Regions from separate parts of the Streptomyces violaceusniger Tu 4113 genome, predicted to be linked through region 2. Evidence: riboswitches for the same ligand, from Rfam matches in the RefSeq annotation. Region 2 holds a riboswitch; each other region holds the start of a gene.
What was found. A riboswitch is a leader RNA that binds a small molecule or an ion and turns the genes downstream of it on or off. The one in region 2 is predicted to bind cobalamin.

Region 1 (5,187 bases), 2.1 Mb from region 2:
AGCCCGGGATGTCGGGGGTGGAGAAGCGCTTGCCCTTCGCGTCGAACCACATCGACGAGGGGCCGGGCAGAATGCGGATGCCGTGGCCCGGCCAGATCGGGGCGTAGTTCCTGAGGCCCTCGGTGTAGTGCCACATGCGGTCGGGATTGACGATCCGTCCGCCCGCCTTCTCGGTGATCGCGAGCATCCGGCCGTCCACGTACGCCGGGACGCCGGTGACCATGAACTTCGGCGGTGTGCCGAGCCGGTCGGGCCAGTTCCGCCGTACGAGATCGTGGTTGGCGCCGATACCGCCCGAGGTGACGATCACCACCGGGGCGCTGAGCTCGAAGTGGCCGACCACGGTGCGCGAGGTGGGCTTGCCGCGGGCGGCGTCGCTCGGCTCCAGGATCGCGCCGCTGACCCCGGTGACGGCACCGCCGGTGACCACCAGATCGTCCACCCGGTGCCGGAACTTGAAGCTCACCCGCCCGTCCTTCGCGGCGGCCCGCACCTTCTTCTCGAACGGCTCGACCACGGCCGGACCGGTGCCCCAGGTGACGTGGAAACGCGGCACCGAGTTGCCGTGCCCGTCCGCGAGGCCGCCGCCGCGCTCAGCCCAGCCGACGATCGGGAACCACTGCACGCCGAGCCCGTGCAGCCAGGACCGCTTCTCCCCGGCCGCGAAATCCACGTACGCCTCGGCCCATTTGCGGGCCCAGTAGTCCTGGCCGCCGGGGTCGGAGACGCCGCGGTCGAAGCCGGCCGTGCCGAGCCAGTCCTGCCAGGCCAGTTCGTGGGAGTCCTTGATGCCCATCAGCCGCTGTTCCTCGGAGTCGACGAAGAACAGGCCGCCGAAGGACCAGAACGCCTGGCCGCCGAGGTTGCTCTCGGGCTCCTGGTCGAGGAGGAGCACCTTGCGTCCCGCGGCCGCCAGCTCCGCCGTGGCGACGAGCCCGGCGAGCCCGCCGCCGACCACGATGGCGTCCGCGTCCGAGGACGCCCCGGAGGCGGCGAAGGCCGGACCCGCCGCCTGGGCGAGCGCGGCGCCGGCGAGCACACCGCCCGCCGCCGTCAGGGCGCGGCGGCGGCTGATCCCGTCAAACGAGGCGGCATTCTCTGTGGAGTTCTCCATGGGCTGCCTTCCGGAAGGGGGTTCGGAGGGTGCGGGAGATGCGAAGGGGGTTGCCGCGACGGCAACGTGTTACCGACGGTAGCCCACAGGGTGCGGGGCCGCCAGACTCCTGCTCCCAATGAGCAACTCCCGGGCGGCATAGGGAACTTCGGCCGGTCAGCGTCCGCCGGACGACGGCTCGGGCGAGGCGCGCCGCCGTGGCGAGAAGGCGTACAGATCGAGGATGTCGGGCAGCGGCGCCACGCCGGGGCCGCCCGCCGTGACCCAGGCCACGACGTCCTCTGTCGCATCCCGGTCGTTGACCAGGCCGAGCCACACCGGCCTGCCCCCGGCGGCACGTCCGGCGGCCGATGGCTGCACCACGATCACATTGGCCTGATCGCAGACGTCCAGACACTCGGAGACGCGCACGGGCGCTTCCTCACCGAGCCGTGCGATCTGTGCCCCATGGTCGATTCCGGTCACCTTGGGGCTGCCGCAACAGCAGTCCCGGCATACGGTCACCCGGCATGGCACCGGGTCGGTCGGCCTGACAGGCATGGTGCATCGCCCTCCTCCGGGGAAGTCCGCCCCCCACGCGGCGGAGCCGCACATCGACACACCCCGTCGAGGAGGCGACCGCGTGAGTCTCCTGGCTCTCGGGTCGATGCTCGTCCCGGCCTTCCCACCCGCGCGTACGGGCAGTGGCCTGTTCGGGATCCGCTCGCCGATCACAGTGGCGGCACCGCGCCGGATTCACACCGGCTTCCTCGTTCCGCCGTCGCCTTTGTCGCCCGGCATCATCGCATCCCGGGCACCGCCACACCACGTGGCCCCCGCTCCCGCGAGCACCACGGGCGGATTCGACGTCAGTTCCGGCGGGCCGCCGCCCCCGCGAGGATTTCGCCCAGGCCCTGGCTGGTGGCCGCCAGCACCACGCGATCGTGCGGCCGCAGGACATAGCCGGAGGGCAGATCCCACACCAGGGAGGGCGCCTGGGTGGCACCGTCGTAGGGAGGCGCCGCGGCGAGGTCGCGTTGCCGGTCGGCGGGTTCCGCCGCGTCCAGTGCGATCACCCGCCAGGCGCCCGGCGCGAACGCCTCGGCGACGGTACGCCCCTCCAGTTGCGGATGCCCGGCGACATGCAGGGCGGCGAAGAGCAGCACTCTGCGCTCGACCGGTATGGCGCCGAGGATCTGACGCCCCATCATCGCTCCGGCGAACGCCGGGGCCGCCAGGCTGGAGACGCTGCGGCTGCGGGTGAGGGCCCGCGGATGGGCCGCGCGCAGCGTGCGGTAGACGGCGGTGGCGAAGCGGTCGTCGTACAGGCGCAGCGCCACCCGCAGCCGGGGCTTGACCGAGCGGGCGTACAGCGTCGCCTCCAGATTGGTGGTGTCGACGCTGGTCAGGGCGAGCAGGGAGTGTGCCCGCTGGATCTTGGCGGCCTCCAGGACGCCCTCCTGGGTGACATCGCCGATGACCGTCGGCACCCCCAGCCTGCGGGCCAGCGGGATGCCGCGCGCCCCGGGGTCCTCTTCCACGCACACCACGGGAATGTCCATCTCCCGGAGTCTGGCCAGCACCCGGGTGCCGACCTTGCCGAGCCCGAGCAGCACGACGTGGCCGGAGAGGCCGCGCGGAGGGCGGCGCAGCGTGGAGGCGGTGCGGAAGGTGCCCAGCGCTTCGAGCGCGGCGGCCACCAGGACGGGCAGCATCAGCAGTCCGGTCAGCCCGGACAGCAGTTGGAGGACCTTGCGTCCGGTGGGCTCGTCGAGCGCCGGGTCGTCGATCGCCAGCACGTCCAGCACCGTGAGGTAGGCGGCGCGGAGCAGACCGGCGCCCGTGAGCTGCCAGGAGGCGATGGTGAGGGCGAGCACGGCGATCGCCATTCCGGCGACGGACCAGCGCAGTCGGCGGGAGAACAGCGAGGCGAGCGGCAGTCTGCGGGTGCCGAGCCGCCGTGGCGGCAGCGGTGGGCCGGTGGCGGAGACGGCCTCGAGCACCACCGTGTCGCGGCCGGTGGCGGCGGCCACCTCCTCGTCTCCGGGCAGCAGCTTGGGCCCTTCGTCCCCGCTGCTGTCGGAGCCCTCGCTGCCGCCGGGGTCGCTGGTGGTGGACGAGAGCAGGGCGAGGGTGCACAGCCCCGGGCGGGCCACCTCGTCGGGGCCGGGCGGGGTGCGCTCGGCCGCGCGCAGCAGCAGCCCGTCGGCCTGGAGCACTTTGCTGGTGCCCGCGACGGCGGTGGCCGCCAGCGCGGGTGCCGCGGTGTCGGCGTCCGACAGTACGGTGGTGGTGGCGTCCAGCTCCGCCGCGTCCATCCCGGGATCGGCCACCCGCGCCGCCTCGTCGAGGAGTTCCTCCAGATGCTGGCCGAGCTTGCGGTTGTAGAGCCGGATCACCAGCCGCAGCCGGGGGTTGAGGCGGCGGGCACGGAGGGCGGCGTGGATGTTGGCCTCGTCGTCGTCATGGACCAGGGCGAGCGCCGTCGCATGCTCCGCACCCGCCTCGGTCAGCACCTCTTCGTCGAGCGCCGGGACCTCCATGACCCGCACTCCCCCGTCCGGAGCGGGGTCGTCCGCGGTCTGCCGGGGCAGCGCGACCCGCCCGACGGCCGCGCTGAACCGGCCGAAGAGCGCGGAGGTACGGCCTCCCGGCCGCCATCCGGCCACCTGCTGCCCGGCCGGGTCCGCCAGGGGGGTGCCGCCGGGGATGACGACCGTCACCTGTGTCCGGTAGACGAAGTGGAGCTCGGCGGCGAGGCGGTGGGCGAGCGCGTCGTCACCGCAGACGACCATGTGGGCCGTTCCCGAGGGGGACGGCGGGTCGGAGGTGGAGGTGGAGAACACGACGGCGAAGCCCCCCGTTGGTCCGTGATGCCATGGGTCATCCGGGCGGGTACGGCGGCCGCGGTCTCCTGCGGTCGGCACCCGCGCTCCGGCGGTCATGATCAGACCGTACCTGGTGGGCTGCCCAAGGGAGTTGGGCACCGGGGGCCGGCGACCGGACGCCCCGTGTGCTCACTCGCCGGGCACTCCGCAGCGCGCACAGCGGGCGAAGGGCGCGGTGTCCTGGATCGCGCCGCAGTCGGCGCAGACCCGATCCAGCCAGCAGGCGGACTCCCCGCCCTCGGGCTCGGCAGGCGCCGGGGCCGGGTCGGGATCCGGGTCCGCCATCTCCCGGTCAGCTGTCTCCCGGTGCGCCGTCTCCCGGTCCGGGTCGCCGGGTCGAGCCGTGCCGCTCATCGTGTGCGCCTCCCTGTCCGGACCGTACGCGAGTCCATCCGCCGACCCCTTACCCGTAGCTTCGTCCCGGGAAGCGGCCCACTCATAGATCCGATCTCTCATGCCCCATTGACCCTTGACGGGGCGTAATGCCGCCCGACCCCTCCCCAGTTATCGGATGACTCGGTAACGTATCCGCTTCGGGAGGCAACGATGCCGAGATCTTACCGACGCTCCGCTGTGGCATTTCTGCTCTGCGGCGTCCTGGCCATGACGCTCTTCATCACCGGGCCCGCGCAGGCGAAGGACTCCGCCTGGACCGTGCGCGGCCCCTCACCCCACTCCGGTCCCCTCGCACAACTGCGGCTCGACGGAGCCTCGGGAGCGCTGACGCTCCAAGTGTCCCGGGGCGGACGGACGGTGCTCGAGCCCTCGCCCGTGGGCATCGTCACCGAACGGGCGGATCTGTCGCACGGGCTGCGCTATCTGGGGCGCCACGACCGCACCGTCGTGGAGCGCTACCGGTCGACGGTCGGCAAGGAGCGCTCGCGCACGGCGCGGATGACCGAGACCCGCTTCCGGTTCCGGGGCAGCGGGAGCGCCCGGCTGGACCTCGTGGTGCGGGTCTCGGACGACGGGGTCGCCTATCGCTATGTCCTGCCCTCCGGCAGCGGTGATGTCCTCAGCGAGACCTCGGCCTTCACCCTGCCGCCGGACGCGGCCGCGTGGCTGGGCGATTACCGCAAGGACAACGAGAACCTGTTCAAGGAGTACACCGCGGCGACCGCGCCCACCGGTGAGTACATGGCCCAGGCGCTCTTCGAGACGGCGGGCGGCTACGCCCTGATCGCCGAGTCGGATCTCACCGGCCGC
Region 2 (5,187 bases):
GCCATTCCACTTCTCCGACTGCCACATGGCGAACCATTCGCCGCCGATGCCGATGAACCCGGCGCCGAACAGCAGCATCAGCATCAACAGCCCCACGGTGCCGGCCTGACGGGCGCGGCGGACACGGTCTCCGGGCGGACCCGCGAACCACATGGCCGTCGCGGCGAGGAGGACAAGAGCGGCGAGGGTCTCCCAGGCGATGATGGCGACATAGGCGGTGTCCTGGAGCGCGGTGGAGTCGATGGCCCGCCACATCAGGTCTTCGTCCTTGAACGTGGTGTCCATCGCCAGGACATGCCGCACGAACTGCTGGTTGCTGTCGAAGTCGGTGATGTTCCCGAAGGCGACGAGCGTGACGTACAACGCGATCGTCCCGGTGAGCACCCCCGAGGTCATCGAGTAGATACGGGGTGAACGTATTCTGCCGGTTCGCTCTGCCACGATGACCTCTGTCTCCCGTTGGATCCCGCTGACCATGAAGCGTGCGGGAGCCGTAGCGTACAACTGACTGGATCAGGGCGAGTGGTGGACGCCGTACGGCTGCCGAGCCGAGCCGACGGCGGGGAGACGCGGGTCACATGCGTCCATGTCACAGGGGGTCGGGCTACCACGTCTCGGGGGTGTAGCCACTGAACGACCACAGAGGAGCACACCATGGACGCGCGACTGAACTACTCCGCCAGCCAGACCGCCGGGAAGGTCCTGAGGCCCGTCATGGCGGCGGGCAGGGCGGTCAAGGAATCGCCGCTGCCCGCGGCGACGCAGGAGCTGGTGGCGATTCGTGTGAGTCAGATCAACGGCTGCGCCGTCTGCATCGACATGCACACCAAGGAAGCGGCCGCGGCCGGTGAGACCCCGGTGCGGCTGAACCTGGTAGCGGTATGGCGGGAGGCCACCGTCTTCACCGATGCCGAGCGGGCCGCGCTGGCGCTGGCGGAGGAGGGGACCCGGGCCGCGGACGCGGCCCGTGGGGTCGGCGACGAGGTGTGGGCGAATGCCGCCGAACACTATGACGAGGAGCAGCTCACCGCCCTGGTGATCCTGGTCTCCTTCATGAATATGGTGAACCGGCTGAACGTCATCACCCAGCAGCCCGCGGCCGGTGACTACGAGGCCGGGCAGTTCCACTGACCGGCAACGGCAACGGCAACGGCAACGGCAACGGGCCCAGGGGAAAGGGGGAATCGGCGTGAGCAAGGTTGAGGAGTTCGAGGAGCTGCGGCCGCTGCTGTTCTCGATCGCCTATCGGATCCTGGGCAGTGTGAGTGAGGCCGAGGACGCGGTGCAGGAGACCTGGCTGCGCTTCGACGGCTCGGCGACCCGGCCCACGTCGACCAAGGCATATCTGTCGGCCACGGTGACGCGCATCTCGATCGATGTGCTGCGCTCCGCGCGCGTGCGACGTGAGGAGTACGTGGGCCCGTGGTTCCCCGAGCCGCTGCTCAGCGATCCGTATCAGGATCCGGCCCGGGCGGTGGAGCTGGCCGACTCGGTGTCCATGGCCGCGCTGTTGCTGCTGGAGCGGCTCAGCCCGTTGGAGCGGGCGGTGTTCGTGCTGCGGGAGGTGTTCGCCTTCGGGTTCGACGAGGTCGCCACGGCGGTGGGGCGGTCGGAGGCTGCGTGCAGGCAGTTGCTGGTGCGGGCGCGGCGGCACATGCAGGCCGGGCGGCCGCGGTTCGAGGCGGACCGGCAGGAACGGCAGGAGCTGGCCACGCGGTTCTTCGACGCGCTGAAGGACGGCGATGTGGGCGCGTTGCGGAATCTGCTCGCCGCCGATGTGCAACTGGTCGGGGACGGCGGCGGCAAGGCCCCGCGGCTGGCCAAGGCCGTCATGGGCGCGGAGAACGTGGCCCGGCTGCTGGGCACGGTCTTCCCCTGGCTGCTGCGGATCGACGTGACGTTCGAGCTTCATGCGGTCAACGGCCAGCCCGGCGCGGTCTTCCGGGAGCGGGACGGCAAGGTGCTCCAGACCCTGGTCCTCGATGTGCTCGACGGGCAGATTCAGGCCATCCGCGCGGTGATCAATCCCGACAAGCTCGGCCACCTCGGGCCGGTCGGCGACGCCTGGGCCGTCGACCGCGAGGTGCGGCAGGCCCGTCGGCGCTCGAACTGACCTCGATGCGTGGTTTCCCACCCCGTGACCGGTCCGACACCCTGATCGTTCGACCATCTTGATAGTCTCGGGGAGCCAGTCGTGCCACATCCGAGGCCAGGGAATCCGGTGTGAATCCGGAGCTGACGCGCAGCGGTGAGGGGGACGGGCGGGGCATGTGACACCACTGGGAGGAGTCCGCGACGGCCGCGAAGCCGCCGCGGACGAGCACCGGGAAGGGGCCCCGTCCGGACGAGCCCGAGTCCGAAGACCTGCTGGTATCTCCGCGCCCCGTGCGGGGAGTACGTCCGTAGGCCAGGCTCCGCGTTCGAGCCCCGACAACCGAGGCATGCCCGTGCTCTGCTCTGCCCGCCGTACCGCGGCCCTTCTGCTCGCCCCCGCCCTCCTGCTCACCGCGTGCGGTGGCTCGGGCCAGGACGGCGCGGACGCCACAAAGCCTGCCGGTGCGGGCTATCCGCGCACCATCGACAACTGCGGCCACAAGGTCACGGTGAAGTCCGCCCCGAAGCGGGCCCTCTCGCTCAACCAGGGCACCACGGAGATCCTGCTCTCCCTCGGCCTCGCCGACCGCATGGCGGGCACCGCCACCTGGACCGACCCGGTGATGAAGGGCCTGGAGAAGGCGAATGCGACGGTGCCGCGCCTGGCGGACAACGCGCCGTCCTTCGAGAAGGCCCTGGACGCCGAACCCGACCTCGTCACCGCCTCGTTCGTCTCCACCCTCGGCAAGGGCGGCGTGGCCACCCGCGAGCAGTTCGAGAAGCTGGGCGTGCCCACCTACGTCTCGCCGTCCGACTGCTCGGCGGGCCGGGACCCCGACAGCGGTGGCGATGGCTCCCGCAGCAAACCACTCACCCTGGACACCGTCTACGGCGAGATACGCGACCTGGCCCACGCGTTCGGCGTCGACGAGCGCGGCGAGAAGCTCGTCGCGCGGTTGAAGCAGCGCGTGCGTACGGCCACCGAGGGCGTGGACGCCTCCGGCGTCTCCCTCATGTACTGGTTCGCCAACTCCCAGTCGCCCTACCTCGCCGGCTGCTGCGGCGCCCCGGGCGCCATCACCCGGGCCGTCGGAGCGAAGAACGCCTTCTCCGACACCCACGACGAGTGGCCGCAGATCAACTGGGAGACCGTGGCCGACCGCGACCCGGACGTCATCGTCCTCGGCGATCTCACCCGCAAGCAGCAGACCGCGGAGACCGCCAAGGCCAAGATGCGTTTCCTGGAGACCAACGCCGCCACCCGCAATCTCACCGCCGTGAAGAAGAAGCGGTACGTCCTGCTCAGCGGGCAGGCCATGAACCCGTCCATCCGTACGGTCGAAGGGGTCGAGCAGGTCGCCGCCGGGCTGCGCGACTTCGGACTCGCCAAGTGACCACCCGCCTCCTGCTGCTGATCGCGGGAGGGCTGGCCGCGCTGGTCGCGTCGATCGCCGTCGCCGTGACCATCGGCCCCGCCGACATCTCCACGTCCGACGTCTGGGCAGCGGTCACCGCCCATCTCGGCCTGGGCGAGAGCACGTTGCCACCGCTGCGCGACGGCATCGTGTGGAACCTGCGCATGCCCCGCACCCTGCTCGCCGCGGTGTGCGGGGCGGGGCTGGCCCTCTGCGGGGCCGTGATGCAGTCCCTGCTGCGCAATCCGCTGGCCGACCCCTTCGTCCTCGGAGTGTCCTCCGGCGCCTCCACAGGCGCCGTCGCCGTGGTCGTCCTCGGCGTGGGCGGCGGGGCCGTGTCGCTGTCGGCGGGCGCGTTCATCGGCGCGCTGCTCTCCTTCGGCCTGGTCCTGATGCTCAGCCACAGCCTCGGCGGCAGCACCGACCGTGTGGTGCTCTCCGGGGTGGCCGCCATGCAACTGTTCTCCGCGCTGACCTCGTTCACCGTCCTCACCTCCGCGGACGCCGACACCACCCGCGCCGTGCTGTTCTGGCTCCTCGGCTCGCTCACCGGCGCGGGCTGGACCGATGTGCTGCTGTGCGCCGTCGTCCTGGCCGCCGTCCTCCTGGTCTGTCTCGGACACGCCCGCACCCTCGACGCGTTCGCCTTCGGCGAGGAGGCCGCGGCAGCGCTCGGCGTCCGCGTGGCCCGCACTCGCCTCGTCCTGCTGTGCGCGACCGCGCTGCTCACCGCGACCCTGGTCAGCTCCGCCGGGGCCATCGGCTTCGTCGGTCTGGTCCTCCCGCACGCCACCCGCGCCCTCACCGGGTCCGGCCACGCCCGCCTCCTGCCGGTCACCGCACTGGCCGGAGCCATCTTCCTGGTGTGGGCGGACACCGCCGCCCGCACCGTGATCGACCCCCAGGAGGTCCCGGTGGGCGTGGTGACGTCCCTCATCGGCGTGCCGGCCTTCGTCGCCGTGCTCCACCGCGGCCGGAGGAAGACATGAACGACTCCCTTCCACCCGCCACCTCGGATGCGGCACCCGGACTCCGCGCGGACCGCGTCAGCCGCCGCGCCGACGGCCGGCTCATCGTCGACGGCATCACCCTCACCCTGCTCCCCGGCGAGACGCTGGGCCTCCTCGGCCCCAACGGCTCCGGGAAATCCACCCTGCTGCGGCTGCTCGCCGGGATCCTCGCCCCCTCCGCCGGAGTCGTCACCCTGGACGGCCGCGCACTGCCGCGGGTCGGCCGCCGCGCCACGGCCCGCCGTATCGCCACCGTCGAACAGCACGCCCACACCCAGACCGAACTGACCGTCCGCGAGGTCGTGGCCCTTGGCCGCATCCCGCACCGGCGCGCCTGGTCGTCGTCCACCGCCGCGGACACCCGGGCCGTCGACGCGGCCCTGGAGCGCACCGCACTGACCGACCGGGCGGGTCAGTCGTGGCACACCCTCTCCGGTGGCGAGCGCCAGCGCGCCCAGATCGCCCGGGCCCTCGCCCAGGAACCGTACGAGCTGCTGCTCGACGAGCCGACCAACCACCTCGACATCCAGCACCAGCTCGACCTGCTCGACCTCGTCGTCGGTCTGCCGATCGCCACCGTGATCGCCCTCCACGACCTCAACCTCGCGGCGATGTACTGCGACCGCCTGCTCGTCCTCCGCGAGGGACACGTCGTGGCCGAGGGCACC
Region 3 (5,187 bases), 260 kb from region 2:
GACCGGATCCGGGACCTGGCGAACGAGATGTTCGGGACGACCCGGCACTGGCACAAGCGGATCGTGCGCTCGGGGCCGAACACGCTCCTGCCGTACCGGGAGAATCCGCCGGACCGTGTGATCGGCACGGACGACATCGTGTTCGCCGACCTCGGGCCGATCTTCGAAGAGTACGAGGCCGACTTCGGCCGGACCTTCGTCCTCGGCGAGGACCCGGTCAAGCGGCGGCTGCGGGACGATCTGCCCAAGGTCTTCGACGCGGGCAAGCGGTTCTTCGAGAGCGACCCGGAGATCACCGGGCAGCGGTTGCACGCCGAGGTGGAGCGGCTGGCCGCCGAGGCCGGCTGGGAGCTGGGCGGCTGGCACGCCGGCCACCTGGTCGGGGAGTTCCCGCACGAGACGATCGACGGCGCGCGCGTGGAGTCGTACATCACGCCCGACAACGACACCCCGCTGCGGCGCACCGACAAGGCCGGACGACGCTGCCACTGGATCCTGGAGATCCACCTCGTCGACCGGGAACGGGAGTTCGGCGGCTTCTACGAGGAACTGCTCACCCTGGGCTGAGTCGGGCGGCGGGGCAGCAGTGTCACCGCGAGGGCCGGTACGGCGGCGAGGACGAGCCAGGGGGCGGCGGGCGGGAGGCCCAGGTCGAGCAGGGAGCCGGTGGCCGAGCTGCCGATGAGGACGATCAGGCCGGAGACGGAGGACAGCGCGCCGGTGTAGAGGCCGAGCCGCCCGCTCTCGGCGAGGTCGGGCACCCAGGCGCGGGCGGCCGGGACGACCAGCATCTGGCCGAGGGTGAGCAGCACGACGTAGCCCGCGGCGGGCAGCAGTCCGACCGTGCCCGTCCAGGCGGCGGGGCGCGCGGCGGCCACGACCGCGAAACCGGCGGCGATGAGGAGCAGCCCGATGGTCATCGAGCGGCGCAGATCGAGCCGGTTGCCCGCCCAGTGGGTGACCGGGAGCTGGGCGAAGACGACCAGCAGCGAGGACAGGGCGAACAGCCACGACAGCGGCACCTGGGAGCCCGCCGCCCGCTCCACTTCGGCCGGCAGGGCCAGGTAGAGCTGGTTGTAGGCGAGCAGATAGGTGCCGTATGCGCAGCACAGGGCGAGGAATCGCCGGTTGCGCACCATCGCGCGGACGCCACCCCGCTCCCGGTTACGGACCCGGCCGGGGATGTGCTGCGGCATCAGCCAGGCGTGCCCGGCGAGGACGAAGACGAAGACCCCGGCTCCGGCGAGGCACGCGGCGCGGAAGTCCACGCCGAGCAGCAGTCCGCCGAGGAGCGGGCCGACGAAGGTACCGGCCTGGCCGGAGACGGTGAACAGGGCCAGGACCCGGGTGCGCGAACCGCGGCCTTCCTCCTCCCAGGCCACCGCCTGCCGGGCCACTTCGGATTCCACCGCGGGGGAGAACAGCGCGGCGGCGAAGCCGATCAGCAGCACCGCGCCGATCACCGCCCAGGTCCGCTCCGCGTACCCGAGCCAGACGAAGCCCGCGATCCGCGCGACACAGCCGGTCAGGACCACCGGGCGCACGCCGTAACGGTCCACCAGCCAGCCGCCGACCACGAACAGGCCCTGCTGGCTGAAGGTCCTGAGACCGAGGACGAATCCGACCATCCATCCCGCCATGCCGATCGCGGTGCCCAGGTGCTCGGCGAGGAAGGGCAGGACCGCGAAGAAGCCGATATTGAAGGCGAGTTGGGTCAGGATCAGCAGCCGCAGAAGCGGAGACAGGTGCTTCCAGATGCGCTCGCGCGGGGACTTCGCGGTCGGCGTGCCCCGAGTGGCTCGGGCGGTCAGGGCGCGGCGGATCAGGTCCGTCATGGGGTGTCGTCCGGGAGGGAGCCAAGACCGGTGCGCATCTCATGCATCAGCACATCGTATGCAAGAAGCATTGAGCACTTGCCGTGGCTCTTCGATGGACGGACCCGCGTCACCGGCCGGGCGCGCCCGGGAACAGGCCTGCCTCGTCCGCCGTGACCGCCGTCCCGGCCCGTACGCCGTGGAGGACGTGGGCCAGTACCTCCGCTCCGCGCACCACGCGGGGGCCGGGGCGGTTGAAGTAGGCGGGCCCGTCCAGCACCCAGACCCGCCCGTCCCGTACGGCGGGCAGGTCCGTCCAGCCCGGGAGGCGGGTGAGGAGTTCCGTTTCCCGCAGGGTCCGTTCGGGTGGGAAGCCGCACGGCAGGACGAGCACCACCTCCGGCCGGGCGGCGCGCACCGCTTCCCAGGTCATCGGCTTGGTGTGCTCGCCGGACGTGGCGAGCAGCGGTTCGCCGCCGGCGGCGGTGATCTGGTCGGGGACCCAGTGCCCGGCGGGCCACAGTGGGTCGAGCCATTCGATCGCCACGACCCGGGGCCGGGCGCGGCCCGTGACCGACCGGCGGATCCGTTCGAGGCGGTCGCGCAGGTCGGCCCGGCGCTGCTCGGCGCGCTCGCGCACGCCGAGCAGCTCACCGACGGTGACCAGGCAGTCCAGTACGTCGTCGAGTGTGCGTGGCTCCAGGCTGAGGACGCGGGTGTCGGCGTCGAGCAGCCGGACGGCCCGGCTGACCTTCTCGTACGAGACGGCGCACACCTCGCACAGGTCCTGGGTGAGCACCACGTCGGGGCTCAGGGCCGCGAGTGCTTCGGTGTCGAGGGTGTAGAGGGACGACCCGGAGTGTGTGGATCCGCCGACCGCGTCGGAGATCTCCCGGCTGGTGCGGGTGTTCTGGTCGAGGTCGGCTCCGGTGACCACAGGAACGGATGCCACCTCTTCCGGTGGCCAGTCGCATTCGTGTGTCCGGCCGACCAGGTGCTCGGCGAGTCCGAGTTCGGCGACGATGTCGGTCGCGGCGGGCAGCAGGGAGACGATGCGCATGCCGCGACCTTAGGGCCTGCCCGGGGGCACGCCCCGGCTCCCGCACCGTCCTCAGGCACCCCAGTGCAGCGTCTCGCCTGGTGGGCGGTCTTGGCCATGAACCCGACACGCGGTACGGTCGGTGCGATATCGACGACGGTAAGACGGAAGCCGGTGGGAAACCGGCACGGTCGCGCCACTGTGAACGAGGGGTCCCGGACGGGATGTCTTGTGAGTCAGACCCGTAACCGTCGTCCTGTGCTCCACCGAGATGGGACGCGAACTCCCTTAAGGAGGCCTGGCCATGGCGCAGCACGTCGCGCAGCCCACAGCCACCACCCCCGAACTGCCCGCCACGCTGCCGCTGAAGGCGATAGCTCCGTGGGCGGTTTTCTTCGGCATTCTGATGCTGGTCCTGCTGTACTTCGTCGGCGCCGAGCAGGGCGCCACCGCCGTTGTTTCCGGTGAGAACGTCCATGAGTGGGTGCATGACGCCCGTCATCTGCTCGGCTTCCCCTGCCACTGACGCGAGGGGCGCCGCACAGTCATGAACTCCGCAATGGTGAGAAATCTGCTCGTCCGGGGCATGCTGGCCGGTCTGGGGGCCGGTGTGCTGGCCCTGGTCGCCGCCTACTTCCTCGGTGAGCCGAGCGTCGATCGCGCGATCAGTTTCGAGGGGGCCCACGCTCCCGCGCATGAGCACGAGGTCGAGCTGGTCTCGCGTGGTGTGCAGTCCACGGCCGGGCTGGCCACCGGTGTCCTGGTCTACGGGATCGCCTTCGGCGGTATCGCGGCCCTCGCGTACTGCGTCGCCCTGGGCCGTGTCGGCCGTTTCACCCCGCGGGCGACCGCGCTGCTGCTGTCGGGGGGTGCGCTGCTGGCGGTCTATGTGGTGCCGTTTCTGAAGTACCCGGCCAATCCGCCGGCGGTCGGCAACGGCGACACGATCGGCAAGCGCACGACGCTGTATTTCCTGATGATGCTGCTCAGTGTGCTTCTCGCGGTCGCCGCGACCATTCTGGGCAAGCGGTTGGCTCCGAGGCTGGGCACCTGGTACGCGACCGTGGCGGCGGTGGCTGCTTTTGCCGTGGTGATCGGGCTGGCGTATGCCTTCCTTCCTGTGGTCAACGAGGTGCCGGGGGACTTCCCCGCCACTGTGCTGTGGCGGTTCCGGCTGTCCGCGCTGGCCATGCAGGTCATCTTGTGGGGCGGTTTCGGTCTACTCTTCGGTGAGCTTGCCGAGCGGTTGCTGAATCCCAAGCCTACGACGGCCGATGAGGGCCGGTCGGTGGCGACCGCCACGCACTGACGATGCCTCAGGCGTACGAGGGCCCACGGAACCATCCGGGGGCCCTCTCGCGTTCCAGGACATCCGACGGCGGCGCAGCCGGCAGGTGTACAGGCTGGTCGGCGTCTCCGCGATGAGGCAGGGCCGGCGGCCGGCGAGCGCGAACATGCGCCTGAGCTCGACGCCGCTGCCGAGCACGCCCGGCTGCCGTCCCGCGGCGCGGCACCTTCGTCAAGCCGACGGACCTCGGCGACCTCCAGGACACCTACCGCCTGCGACGGCTCCTCGAACCGGAAGCGGCCGTCCTCGCCTCGCGGCGGACCAGCGCCGAAGATCTGGACCGGCTGGACGCCTCCGCTGGCGCCCTCGTGGTATCCGGACCTCGGTGCCACCCTGGTCAACGCCCTCTGCGCCGTGGGGGTGTGGCTCGTGCTGTGGCGGTGGGGCTGGCTGCGTGTCTCCGCGGTGGCTGTACTCGGCCGTCCACGACGCTGGTGGCTCCGCCCCAGTCCCAGCCCCAGCCCCAGTCCCAGCCCTGACGAGCGTCCCGACGGGCGTGGGCCTGAAATCCGTTCGCCACTGCTCGCCTCGCCCGGTACGGTCCCCAGAGTCCGCACTGCGGGGAGCCTCTGAGATCCGCGCGCGGCCACCCCGGCAGTTCCCGCGCTGAGAGTAGGTTTCGTCGATGGCATGTCGTATCAGTGAACTCGTGCTCGGTTGCCGCGACCCCGAGGTGCTGGCGCGGTTCTGGTGCGAGGTCCTGGACTTCGTGGTGCTCGATCGCGAGGACGACGGAACCCTGGAGATCGGGCCGCGCGAAGGGTTCGGCGGTCCGCAGCCGACGATCATCCTCAGCCGCAGAGACGAGCCGGAGCCCGGGAAATCCCGGCTGCACATCGACGTCAACGCCACCGACCGCGATCAGGACGCCGAGCTCGAACGCCTCCTGAAGCTCGGTGCGCGCCGGGCCGACATCGGCCAGACCGGGGAGGAGCAGTGGCACGTCCTCGCCGATCCCGAAGGCAATGAGTTCTGCCTGCTCAAGG
Region 4 (5,187 bases), 5.5 Mb from region 2:
CTGCTTGGTCTCCAGCCGGTCGATCTTCTCCACCGAGTCCATCCAGCGGAAGCAGAACTCCGCCTTCTCCCTGATGGAGGGGATGTTCTCGACGGCGGCGAAGGCCGCGGCGCGGTCGTCCGGGTCGGGGAGGTAGGTGTCCAGCAGCGTCAGATAGAACTGGACGTGCACCGCCTCCTCGAAGAGCTGCCGGGACAGATACAGCCGCGCCTCGGGGGAGTTGATGTGCTTGTAGAGCGTCAGCACCAGGTTGTTGGACACGATCGAGTCGCCGGTCGCGAAGAAGGCGACCAGACGGCCGATCAGATGCTGCTCACCGGGGGAGAGCTTGGCGAGGTCGGTGACGTCGGAGTGGAGGTCGACCTCCTCCACGGTCCAGGTGTTCTTGATCGCGTCGCGGTAGCGGTCGTAGAACTCCGGGTACCGCATCGGCCGCAGGGTGAGTTCGAAGCCCGGGTCGAGCAGGTTCTTGGTGTCACTCATGGTTACTGGCATGCCTCGCAGGACTCGGGGTTTTCCAGGGAGCAGGCGATGGCGTCGGCCTCGGCCGGAGCCTGCTGTACGGGGATGAGGGCAGGGGCGGGCGCGGTGGCGGCGGCGCCGCCGCCACGGGCGCTCTGGGCGATCCGGGTGGCCGGACGCGAGCGCAGGTAGTACGTGGTCTTGATGCCGCGCTTCCAGGCGTACGCGTACATCGAGCTGAGCTTGCCGATGGTCGGCGAGGCCATGAAGAGGTTCAGCGACTGGCTCTGGTCGAGGTACGGGGTGCGGGCCGCCGCCATCTCGATCAGGGCGCGCTGCGGGATCTCCCACGCGGTGCGGTACAGGTCCCGTACGTCCGCGGGCACCCAGGAGAACTCCTGGACCGAGCCGTTGGACTCGCGCAGCGCCTCGCGGGTATGGGCGTCCCAGACGCCCAGCTTCTTGAGGTCGTCCACCAGATACGAGTTGACCTGCAGGAACTCCCCGCTGAGCGTTTCGCGCTTGAAGAGGTTGGAGACCTGCGGCTCGATGCATTCGTAGACGCCCGCGATGGAGGCGATGGTCGCGGTCGGCGCGATCGCCAGCAGCAGCGAGTTCCGCATCCCGGACTTCGCCATCCGGGTGCGCAGCGCCTCCCAGCGCTCCGGCCAGGTGGCCACCGCGTCCGTGTAGTGGTCCGGGTGCAGCACACCGCGCGCGGTGCGGGTCTCGGACCAGGCCGGGTGCGGGCCGTGGCGCTCGGCGAGCTCGCAGGACGCCTCGTACGCGGCGAGCATGATGCGCTCGGAGATCCGCGTGGAGAGCGCCTTGGCCTCGGGCGAGTCGAACGGCAGCCGCAGCCGGAAGAAGACGTCCTGCAGCCCCATCAGGCCCAGACCCACCGGGCGCCAGCGGGAGTTGGAGGCCCCGGCCTCGTCCGTGGGGTAGAAGTTGATGTCCACCACGCGGTCGAGGAAGGTCACGGCGGTGTGGACGGTGGCGTCCAGGCGCTCCCAGTCCACCTGCCCGTCCTCGTCCAGGTGCGCGGCGAGGTTGACCGAGCCGAGGTTGCACACGGCGGTCTCGCCGTCGTTGGTGACCTCCAGGATCTCGGTGCACAGGTTCGAGGAGTGGACGACCCTGCCGGGCTCGGCGGTCTGGTTGGCGGTGCGGTTGGCGGCGTCCTTGAACGTCATCCAGCCGTTGCCGGTCTGCGCGAGGGTGCGCATCATCCGGGCGTACAACTGCCGCGCCGGGACCTGCTTGACCGCCCGCCCCTCGGCCTCGGCCTTCCGGTACGCGGCGTCGAACTCGTCGCCCCACAGGTCCACCAGAGCGGGCGCGTCGACCGGGGAGAACAGCGACCAGTCGGCGTCCGCCTCGACCCGGCGCATGAACTCGTCCGGGATCCAGTGGGCGATGTTCAGGTTGTGGGTACGGCGGGCCTCCTCGCCCGTGTTGTCCCGCAGCTCCAGGAACTCCTCGAGGTCCGCGTGCCAGGTCTCCAGGTAGACGCAGGCCGCGCCCTTGCGCCGGCCGCCCTGGTTGACGGCGGCCACCGAGGCGTCGAGCGTGCGCAGGAACGGCACGATGCCGTTGGAGTGCCCGTTGGTGCCCCGGATCAGCGAACCGCGCGCCCGGATACGGGAGTAGGACAGGCCGATGCCGCCCGCGTGCTTCGACAGCCGCGCCACCTGGTGGTAGCGGTTGTAGATCGAGTCCAGCTCGTCCAGCGGCGAGTCCAGCAGATAGCAGGACGACATCTGCGGATGCCGGGTGCCGGAGTTGAACAGCGTGGGGGAGCTGGGCAGATACGACAGCGTGCTGGTCAGCCGGTACAGCTCGGCCACGTCGTCCAGCGCCCGCTCCGAGAGGTCCTCGGCGAGCCCGCAGGCCACCCGCAGCAGGAAGTGCTGCGGGGTCTCGATCACCTGACGGGTGATGGGGTGGCGCAGCAGATAGCGGCTGTAGAGGGTGCGCAGTCCGAAGTAGCCGAAGCGCTTGTCGGCGCCGTCGGCCAGGGCCCGCTCCACCAGCGCGTCCAGCCGTGCGGCGTGGGCGGCGGCGAACTCCGCGGTGGAGTCGGCGAGCAGGCCCTCACGGTGGCCCACCTGGACGGAGGTGGAGAAGGAGACCGCGCCCTGCCCGGCCGCCTCCTCCGTGATGGTGAGCGCCAGCAGCCGCGCGGCCAGCCGCGAGTACTCCGGCTCCTCGGCGATCAGCCCGGCGGCCGCCTCAATCGCCAGGCCGCGCAACTCCGCCTCGTCCGAGCCGGGATGGCGGCCGCGCAGGGCGGCGGCCGCGACCTTACCGGGGTCGGTGGCAGGCAGGTCGGCGGTGAGTCCGGTGAGGGTCCGCAGCAGGGCGGTTCCGGGCGCGTCGTGCGCTGCCTGAGAAACCGCCTGCTCTGAAACCGGATCTGCGGGCGCGATGGTCACTGAGGTGCTCTCCCTCGCTCGGCCGGGGCCACGAGGGGGTGCGATGGGCGCGTACGGGCATGCCGATGCCGTACTCCTCGTACGTCAGGCACACCACGCAGCGTCCATCGGCCCAACCCTCGAGGCCGGGGGACGTGTTCACACAGGGCTGTCGGCAGGTGCTCGGACTTACGGGCACGCCGCATAAGCGCACACGTACACCGTTGCGGGACAGTTCCGGATTCCCACCGGATTTCCCTGCGGCGGCAGCGAGGACGAGCATACATCTTGTGTCGGCCGACGCACGCACCCCCATATCTTGTGTCGCGAGGTGCGGAGTTTCGCATGAATGTGCTAATGCGTTCCGAAGGTGGCCCGTGACCTGGGGCCCGTGGCGGGGCGTGGCCCGGCGCGCACGCGAGTCCGTAGCCCGGCGCGCGAGAGCCCGTTGCCCGGCGCGCGAGAGCCCATGGGCCCAGGGCGCGCGCCGCCGGTCGTCACAGCTCCACGGTGAACGCCCACAGGGTGAGCTCCAACTTGGCTATCGGCGACCAGTCCCGCTCCGGGGCTCGTACGAACCCCAGCCGACCGTACAGCCGGTGGGCGGCGGTCATGGACTGCTGGCTGCTGATCACGATCCGCCGCAGCCCCAGCGCGCGCCCCCGGTCCAGGCAGGCGCGCACCAGCGCCTCGGCCGCCCCGCGCCGCCGCGACTCCGCCCGCACGGCCAGCATCCGGAACTCGCCCTCGCCGGGCCGGGCCAGCTCCGCATACGCCCCGCCGTACACGGCGAACGCCACGGCCCCCAGCACCTCGTCACTCGCCGCGTCCGCCGCGACCAGCAGCTCGGCCTCGGCGGCCCGGCGCCGGGCGTCGCGCAGGGTGGTGAGATATGGATCACTGTCGCCGAAGTCCAGGAGCCCGTCCCCGAGATACACCTGCGCGGTGAGCTCGCCGATTCCGTCCAGTTCCTCGTCCCGCGCGCGTCTGATCGTGATGTCCATGTCCGCAGTCTGCCGCACACCACTGACAGCGGGGCCGCCATGCCGCCGGCGCCGGTCTTCGGCGTTACTCGCCGCGCTTCGCCGTCACTGGACGGCGGTGTTGATCACTCCGGTGGAGCCCGCGCGCTTATTGGCGGCGTCGGCCTCCTGATAGGTGAAATAGCGCCGGACCGTGCCGTCCGGCAGCGTCAACTCATAGACGACAACGGGTCGCGGGCCACGTGCCCCTCCGCCGCAGTTGCAGGCCATGGCTGCCGTTCCTTTCCCTCGAGTCTCCCTCGAGCCCAGTGCAGGTCGGTGTCAGTCCAGCCACCGCGAGGCGACCCCGGCGAGGTAGGAGAGCGTCAGGGCGGTGGCCGGGAGGTGGAACCACGCGGTGGTGTGCAGCAAGGAGGCGTAGACGGCGATGGCTGCGGCGACCCAGGTGCTGGTGCACCAGCCGCAGTTGACGAGGTAGGAGGGCCGGGAGTCGTCGCCGAAGCGGTCGGCGACCCAGGTTCTGAACCCCGCCGCCAGCGTGTCCTTGGTGATGAAGCGGGTGATACGGCAGGTGGTGCCGAGGGCGAGGAGGAACGCGGCGAGGCTCATCGGATCGCTCCCTCCCCGGGTGGTCCCGCACGGGTTGGCACTGCCGATGTCACTCATTAGAGGCACGGTGGAGGACGGCAGGCCATACTCCGGCCGCGCGTTCCCCCGAATAGCGGAGCGCTTGTCATACAAGCTCGCCGCCGGGCGCGCCCAGATGCGCCAAACGAGTGATGGCAGCCCTGGAACCTTGAGCGACGGGGGTGGGCGTGGATAACTGGAAACGTGCCGCCGAGGGTGCCCCATACCTCGTAGGCCATCCAGGAGCCGGGCGTTCGTCCCGTAGTTCCGCTCTCATTCGGCGCATCGCTTCCGCGCCCTGACCGGCCGCCCGGCGGCTTTCCGTTCCTCCGGTGCCGGCCTGCCTCGACCGCGCCTGCCACGACGCGGCGACGACGAGGCGTTGACCAGCGGCCTGCCCACGACATCGGCATGCCGTCGGCGCACACCCGACCCCTCCCCGGGAGGACCAACCATGACCTCGACCGCTCTCGCGACCGCCGCCCCCACCGCGGCCAACTGGCCCCCGTCGCAGGTGGGGCCGCCGTTGCTGCTGTCCGTGGTGCCCAACTCGGGCCCCGCCGCCGGTGGGAACCTCGTCCAGCTCAACGGGCAGAACCTGCGCAATGTCATCAGCGTGACCTTCGGCGGCGTGCCCGCCCAGATCGTCAGCCAGAGCAGTTCCGGTGGCGGTGACTGGGGCGGCGGCTGGGGCGGCG

Region 1: linked by a shared signal. The riboswitch ahead of STRVI_RS19760 (hypothetical protein) and the one ahead of STRVI_RS28180 (ABC transporter substrate-binding protein) in region 2 are both predicted to bind cobalamin.
Region 3: linked by a shared signal. The riboswitch ahead of STRVI_RS27215 (CbtB domain-containing protein) and the one ahead of STRVI_RS28180 (ABC transporter substrate-binding protein) in region 2 are both predicted to bind cobalamin.
Region 4: linked by a shared signal. The riboswitch ahead of STRVI_RS06360 (ribonucleoside-diphosphate reductase subunit alpha) and the one ahead of STRVI_RS28180 (ABC transporter substrate-binding protein) in region 2 are both predicted to bind cobalamin.

What each region holds. Positions count from the first base shown of each region.
Region 1 is NC_015957.1:4,792,089-4,797,275, reverse strand. Features, by position in the region: gene STRVI_RS19765 (FAD-binding dehydrogenase) at 1-1,114, opposite strand, end outside; gene STRVI_RS19760 (hypothetical protein) at 1,271-1,654, opposite strand; cobalamin riboswitch at 1,724-1,901, opposite strand; gene STRVI_RS19755 (NAD-binding protein) at 1,963-3,888, opposite strand; gene STRVI_RS19750 (hypothetical protein) at 4,111-4,335, opposite strand; gene STRVI_RS19745 (glycoside hydrolase family 97 protein) at 4,528-5,187, shown strand, end outside.
Region 2 is NC_015957.1:6,936,900-6,942,086, reverse strand. Features, by position in the region: gene STRVI_RS28195 (DUF2165 domain-containing protein) at 1-396, opposite strand, end outside; gene STRVI_RS28190 (carboxymuconolactone decarboxylase family protein) at 655-1,131, shown strand; gene STRVI_RS28185 (RNA polymerase sigma-70 factor) at 1,190-2,113, shown strand; cobalamin riboswitch at 2,159-2,386, shown strand; gene STRVI_RS28180 (ABC transporter substrate-binding protein) at 2,442-3,488, shown strand; gene STRVI_RS28175 (FecCD family ABC transporter permease) at 3,485-4,498, shown strand; gene STRVI_RS28170 (ABC transporter ATP-binding protein) at 4,495-5,187, shown strand, end outside.
Region 3 is NC_015957.1:6,680,532-6,685,718, reverse strand. Features, by position in the region: gene STRVI_RS27230 (M24 family metallopeptidase) at 1-567, shown strand, start outside; gene STRVI_RS27225 (MDR family MFS transporter) at 540-1,835, opposite strand; gene STRVI_RS27220 (cobalamin-binding protein) at 1,945-2,874, opposite strand; cobalamin riboswitch at 2,973-3,121, shown strand; gene STRVI_RS27215 (CbtB domain-containing protein) at 3,158-3,379, shown strand; gene STRVI_RS27210 (CbtA family protein) at 3,401-4,162, shown strand; gene STRVI_RS27205 (VOC family protein) at 4,827-5,187, shown strand, end outside.
Region 4 is NC_015957.1:1,414,588-1,419,774, forward strand. Features, by position in the region: gene STRVI_RS06355 (ribonucleotide-diphosphate reductase subunit beta) at 1-495, opposite strand, end outside; gene STRVI_RS06360 (ribonucleoside-diphosphate reductase subunit alpha) at 486-2,900, opposite strand; cobalamin riboswitch at 3,037-3,196, opposite strand; gene STRVI_RS06365 (GNAT family N-acetyltransferase) at 3,377-3,883, opposite strand; gene STRVI_RS52515 (DUF7196 family protein) at 3,968-4,132, opposite strand; gene STRVI_RS06370 (hypothetical protein) at 4,184-4,471, opposite strand; gene STRVI_RS06375 (IPT/TIG domain-containing protein) at 4,944-5,187, shown strand, end outside.